2 regions of the Kitasatospora sp. NPDC101176 genome follow, and region 1 is predicted to be linked to the other one. Evidence: predicted binding sites of a transcription regulator. Region 1 holds the regulator's gene; the other holds the start of a gene.

Region 1 (3,391 bases):
CGGACGGCCCGTCGACAGCACAGCGACGATGGACATCGGGAGGTGGCGGGAGCCGTGAGCGAGCGCAGCGGGCGGACCGTTCAGAGGTGCGCGTGGCGCGCAGCGGCTGCCGGGCGGAGCGAGGTGGACGCATGAGCGGCAAGGACTACGTGGAGAAGGACTACTACAAGGTCCTCGGCGTGCCCAAGGACGCCACCGCCGCCGAGATCAAGAAGACCTACCGCAAGCTCGCCCGCGAATTCCACCCGGACGCCAACAAGGGCGACAGCAAGGCCGAGGACCGCTTCAAGGACATCTCCGAGGCCTACGACGTCCTCTCCGACGAGAAGCGCCGCAAGGAGTACGACGAGGCGCGCAGCCTCTTCGCCAACGGCGGCTTCCGGGCCGGCGGCCCCGGCGCGGGCGCCGGCAACTACAGCTTCGACTTCGGCGACCTCTTCAGCGGCAGCCAGAGCGCCAACACCGGCGGGCTCGGCGACGTCTTCGGCGGCCTGTTCAACCGCGGCGGCCGGCAGGCCCAGCCGCGGCGCGGCGCCGACGTCGAGACCGAGGTCACCCTGGCCTTCGAGGAGGCCGTCGACGGCGCGACCGTCCCCCTCCGGATGACCAGCCAGGCCCCCTGCCGCTCCTGCAACGGCACCGGCGCCCGGACCGGCACCACCCCGCGGGTCTGCCCGACCTGCGTCGGCGCCGGCACCGTCAGCCGCGGCCAGGGCGCGTTCGCGCTCTCCGAGCCGTGCAAGGACTGCCGCGGCCGCGGCATGATCGTCGACGACCCGTGCAACGACTGCCACGGCAGCGGCCGGGCCAGCTCGGCCCACACCATGCAGGTCCGCATCCCCGCCGGCGTCCAGGACGCCCAGCGGATCCGGCTCAAGGGCAAGGGCGCGCAGGGCGAGCGCGGCGGCCAGCCCGGCGACCTCTACGTCACCGTGCACGTCGACCCGCACCCGGTCTTCGGCCGCAAGGGGGACAACCTCACCGTCACCGTCCCCGTGACCTTCCCCGAGGCCGCTCTCGGCGGCACCATCGAGGTGCCCACCCTCAACGGCCCCGCCGTGAAGCTCAAGCTGCCCCCGGGCAGCGCCAACGGCCTCACCATGCGCGCCCGCGGCAAGGGTGCCACCCGCAAGGACGGCACCCGCGGCGACCTCCTCGTCACCGTCGAGGTCGTGGTGCCGCAGCACGTCACCGGCGACGCGCTGAACGCCCTGGAGCAGTACCGCGAGGCCACCGCCTCCGACGACCCGCGAGCCGCCCTGTTCCGGGCGGCGAAGGGAGCGTGACGACCAGATGTCCCCGATGATCCCCGACAGCCCGATCGGCCCCGGCATCGGCGAGGGCCTCCCCGGCGACAACCGCCGCCCCCGGCGCGCCGCGGCCCCGCCGCAGTACGTGCTCACCGAGGACACCCCGGTGTACGTCATCTCCGTCGCCGCCGAGCTCTCCGGCCTGCACCCGCAGACCCTCCGCCAGTACGACCGCCTCGGCCTGGTCTGCCCCGACCGCACCGCGGGCCGCGGCCGCCGCTACTCGGCCCGCGACATCCAGCAGCTGCGCGAGGTCCAGCGGCTCTCCCAGGACGAGGGCATCAACCTGGCCGGCATCAAGCGGATCATCGAGCTGGAGAACCAGGTCACCGCCCTGCAGTCGCGGATCAGCGAACTGGTCGACTCCCTCGAGGGCGCCGCGACCGCGCTCCAGCAGCGCGAGGCCGCCGTGCACGCCTCCTACCGGCGCGACCTCGTCCCGTACCAGCCCCCCACCCCGCACTCCAGCGCCCTGGTGGTCTGGCGCCCCAAGCGCTGAACGGGCCCGAAACACCGACAGCCGCCGGTTCCCTCCGCCTGGGGGGTGCCGGCGGTTTGGTCGTGGTGAGAGGGTGCCAATCGAAGCGCTACTCCGCAATGGTGGAACAATGCCCACTTCCAGATCCCACTCCGGGATCTAGGATCACCGATGGGGCTCGGGTGCAGCCATAGGGCAGGTTCGGTCGTCGAGAAGGAGCCGTGAATGAACGGGAGGAACGACGCCATTCCGGGGGTCAGTGCGACGGGCACCCTGTCCGCCGGAGCGCATGATCTCTACCTCGCGATTATCCGGACGCGCGGTCGGACGGCCCGCAATGAAATCGCGGAGCACGACTACAGCCACCTCAGCGAGCTGTTGGACATCGGTCTCCTGACTCCCGACCTGGATGATCCGCAGATTCTGGTCGCGGTCGACCCGCAACAGCTCGCCACCGGTCTGAGCGCGGTCTGGCAGCGTCAGGCACTGGCACTGCTGTCGCGCGCGATAGCCGTCCCGAGCGACCTCCAGAGCCTCGCGGACGCGTTTCACCGCCCGGAGTCCTCCGGCGGAACAATTGAGTACGTCCGCGGCAAGGCGCTGATCAGCCAGCGGATCAACCACGCCGTGACCACGGCGAAAGAGGAGATCCTCGCGGCCCAGCCGGGAGGTCCGCGCCCGCCGGACGTCCTGTCCCGGGTGCTCGACGACGACCTGGCCGATCTCAAGCGCGGGATCGCCGTCCGCACGATCTACCACCCGAGCACGCGGTACCACGCGCCCACCCGGGACTACGTCGCGAAGATCACCGAGGCCGGCGGCCGGTTCCGCACCCTCGACGAGCCGTACACCAGGCTGATCATCGTGGACCGGCAGCTGGCCGCCATCCCGGTCGCCGAGGACCTCAACCTGGCCGCCTTCATCCACGACCCCGCCGTCATCCACTTCCTCGTGCACGAGGTGTTCGAACGCAACTGGAACCGCGGTCTCGACTTCACCGGCGGACGCACCGTGCCGCAACAGGTGGTGTCACGGATGCGCCAGACCATCATCGACCTGCTGCTCGAGGGCACCAACCACCGGGTCATCGCCCGCCGGCTCGGCATCAGCGAACGGACCCTCGCCCGCCATCTGGCCGAGATGCGGGAGGACTACAACGTCGAATCGCTGTTCCAACTCGGTTGGGCGCTGGCCCGTTCGTCACAAGAGACCGACGAATCGTCATGCCTCCCCGCCGCTTCCGGCAGCGCATAACGATTCGTCAGCCTCATTCTGTCATGTCCACTGGTGTTCGCCGTCCAAAGCCGTGCCCATTGCCTGATTCGAAGTCGTACTAACATCGACCCCGAACCCCGCGCGATTGACATGGGCAGATCCATCGGCATCATGGCCGGTGGCAAGCAGTCCGAAGCCAAGCACGGTAAGGACGCCCGCAGATATCGCCATCACGGCCGCCTTGGCAGCCCTACGCAGACGAGACACGCGCACACCCCAATCCTCTTCAGTGGCCTGTCAGTCGAATGAACAGGCGACAGACAATCAAACGCTCAGATCGTGCCACATGCCGTATCTGGCTGTCACGGTCGCGCCCAGCCCGAAGAGG
Region 2 (3,391 bases), on a different contig from region 1:
CGGATCGGAGGACGGACTGTAGGCCACCCACCCGCTCCCGCGCACCTCGCAGCGTACGGACAGTGGGTGCTTCCCGGCAGGCGGACCGGACGTTTCCGGCCCGTGGGCCGGCTGTCCGCCGCCCTCTGAACCCACTGCACGAGTGGGCACGGGCCGATACCTTACCCGCCGAATTTTCACTGCGTAACGGTACGTATGCAGTCGAGTTGACGCCAAGTCGCCGGTCAGAGGGCCTACTGACGCGTTAATCGGAAGTAGGTCTGGACCAATGCCGGGAAATCCGGTCGGCCGGTTTACCGATGGTCTTCACGGGCAATTCCCAGCTGCCTCTCAGAACCCCGACGTAACGTGGCCACGACAACACCCTGCCGGGCGGGATTCACCGCGCGCGCCGGTACGTTGGGCACCTGTGACGGGCCGGTGGCTGCGGGTGTGGAGCGGGAGGCGTCATGGCTGGAGTGCGGCGCGGGGCCGGACGGGTCGGGCCGCCGCCGACGGGCGTGCCGTACGGGATGCTCCGGTTCGGCCTGCGCGCGAGCGCCGTCGACCGGCTGCTCGCCCTGGTGCCGACGCCCCGGCGCACCCCTTTCACCCTCGGCTACCTCGCCGTGGTCGGCGCCACCACCACGTTCGCCAAGCTCGCCGATCCGGAACTCGTGCAGCGGTTGCAGGAGGCTTCCAGTTCCGACGGCCACAACCTCCTGCAGCATCCCCTGCGCGCTCTGCTGCTGAGTGGTTTCTGGGTGGCCGGTGACGTGTGGATGCCCTACCTGTGGGGATTCGCCGTCACCCTCGCGCCGCTGGAGCGGCGGATCGGCCCCGCCCGCGCGGCCGCGGTGTTCGCGACCGGCCACGTCGTCGCCACCCTGCTCTCCCAGGGTGTGGTGATCGCGGCGGTGGAGACGGGGCGGATGGAGCCCGGGGCGCTGGACTACCTGGACATCGGCGTCAGCTACGGCGTGCTCGCCTGCCTGGGCGCGGTGGCCGGGCTGCTGCCGCTGCGCGGGCGGGTGGTCGCGCTCGGCGGCGCCGGGCTGCTGATCGCCGAGCAGATCCTCACCGAGCGGGACGTGGTCACCGCGGTGGGCCACCCGGCGGCGGTGCTGACCGGCGTGGCGCTGTGGCGCTGGGCGCGGCGCGTCCGGGCGAGCCGGCCCGGGCCGGCCCCGCGCCGGGCCGAGGCGGTGGCCGGCGGTGCGCCCGCGACGGGTGGCGCCCGGGTCCTGGACGCCCGCTGACACCTTCGGGTGCATCTTCCGGACGGGTTTTGACGGACCCCGCGCGGCCCCACGGTGTTCGCTCATGGCGAACAAGACGCCGGGAACATCCGGCGTCCGCCGAGCCTTAGTCAGGTCGGCTCAACTTCACTGACTGGGGAGAGATCATGGCATCGACGTCCACACCGCTCACCCTGCCCGTGCTGCCGCTCGACGACGAGGTCGTCCTGCCGGGCATGGTCGTCCCGCTGGACCTGAAGGACACCGAGGTGCGCGCCGCCGTCGAGGCCGCCCGCGCCGCGGCCACCGGCGCCGGCAAGCCGCAGGTCCTGCTCGTCCCGCGGGTGGACGGCTCGTACGCGGCGGTCGGCACGCTGGCCACCGTGGAACAGGTCGGCCGGCTGGCCGACGGCGATCCGGCCGCGCTGGTCCGCGCCGTGCGCCGGGTCCGGATCGGGGTCGGCACCACCGGCCCCGGCGCCGCCCTCTGGGTGGAGACCACGCCGTTCCGGGAGTCCTCGGTGGGCACCCCGGTCGCCGGCCGGGCCGCCGAGCTGGTCAAGGAGTACAAGGCGCTGTCCACCCAGTGGCTGCGCCGGCGCGGCGCGTGGCAGATCGTCGACCGGGTGGCGCAGATCGAGGGCGTCGGCGAGCTCGCCGACAACATCGGCTATGCGTCCTTCGTCACCGCCGAGCAGAAGCTCAAGGTGCTGCTGGAGGCCGACCAGGTCGCCCGCCTGGAGTACGCGCTGACCCTGCTGCGCGACCACCTCGCCGAGGAGGAGGTCAACGACACCATCCGCAAGGACGTCGAGGAGGGCGTGGCCAAGCAGCAGAAGGAGTTCCTGCTCCGCCGCCAGCTGGAGGCCGTCCGCAAGGAACTGGCCGAGCTGAACGGCGACCCGGCCGACGAGGAGGGCGACTACCGGGCCCGGGTCGAGGCCGCCGACCTGCCCGAGAAGGTCCGCGAGGCCGCGCTCAAGGAGGTGGACAAGCTCGAACGCGCCTCCGACCAGTCGCCCGAGGGCTCCTGGATCCGCACCTGGCTGGACACCGTCCTGGAACTGCCCTGGAACGAGCGCAGCGAGGACACCTACGACATCGCCGGCGCCCGCGCGGTGCTGGACGCCGACCACGCGGGCCTGGCGGACGTGAAGGACCGCATCGTCGAGTACCTCGCGGTGCGCAAGCGCCGCGCCGACCAGGGGCTCGGACTCGTCGGCGGGCGGCGCGGCGGAGCGGTGCTGGCGCTGGTCGGCCCGCCCGGGGTGGGCAAGACCTCGCTCGGCGAGTCGGTGGCCCGCGCCATGGGCCGCAGCTTCGTCCGGGTCGCCCTCGGCGGCGTCCGGGACGAGGCCGAGATCCGCGGCCACCGGCGCACCTACGTCGGCGCGCAGCCCGGCCGGCTGGTGCGGGCGATCAAGGAGGCCGGCTCGATGAACCCGGTCGTCCTGCTCGACGAGATCGACAAGGTCGGCTCCGACTACCGCGGGGACCCGGCCGCCGCCCTGCTGGAGGTGCTGGACCCGGCGCAGAACCACACCTTCCGGGACCACTACCTGGAGGTCGAGCTCGACCTCTCCGACGTGGTCTTCCTCGCCACCGCCAACGTGCTGGAGGCCATCCCCGAGCCGCTGCTCGACCGGATGGAGCTCGTCCGGCTGGACGGCTACACCGAGGACGAGAAGGTCCTCATCGCCCGCGACCACCTGCTCCCGCGCCAGCTCGAGAAGGCCGGACTGGGCGACGGCCTGGTCTCCGTCGACGAGCCGGCGCTGCGCCGGCTGGCCGGTGAGTACACCCGGGAGGCCGGGGTGCGGACCCTGGAGCGTTCGATCGCCCGGGTGCTGCGCAGGATCGCCGCGCAGGCCGAGCTCGGCGAGCGCGAACTCCCCGTCACCATCGGCGCGGACGACCTGCGCGCCCTGATCGGCCGCCCGCACCACGTGCCGGAGGCCGCGCAGGAGCCGGCCGAGCGGCGCACCGCCGTGCCCGGGGTGGCCACCGGCCTCGCGGTGACCGGCGCGGGCGGCGACGTCCTCTACATCGAGGCCTCGCTCGCCGACTCCGAGACCGGCGGGACGGGCCTCACCCTCACCGGGCAGCTGGGCGACGTGATGAAGGAGTCCGCGCACATCGCGCTCTCCTTCCTGCGCTCGCGCGGCGCCGAGCTG

The links. Region 1 encodes HspR, which represses chaperone genes until heat shock. Its sites were predicted from a motif close to TTGAGNNNNNNNNNCTCAA; they were not measured.
Region 2: lon (endopeptidase La) is a predicted target of HspR. The motif match lies at 1,344-1,362, and genes of this name have one in related genera.

The regions. Positions count from the first base shown of each region.
Region 1 is NZ_JBIWPA010000004.1:158,542-161,932, reverse strand. It holds gene dnaJ (molecular chaperone DnaJ) at 132-1,286, shown strand; gene ACIRS1_RS08440 (heat shock protein transcriptional repressor HspR) at 1,294-1,809, shown strand; gene ACIRS1_RS08435 (helix-turn-helix domain-containing protein) at 2,014-3,042, shown strand.
Region 2 is NZ_JBIWPA010000034.1:8,853-12,243, forward strand. It holds gene ACIRS1_RS32175 (rhomboid-like protein) at 450-1,238, shown strand; gene lon (endopeptidase La) at 1,385-3,391, shown strand, end outside.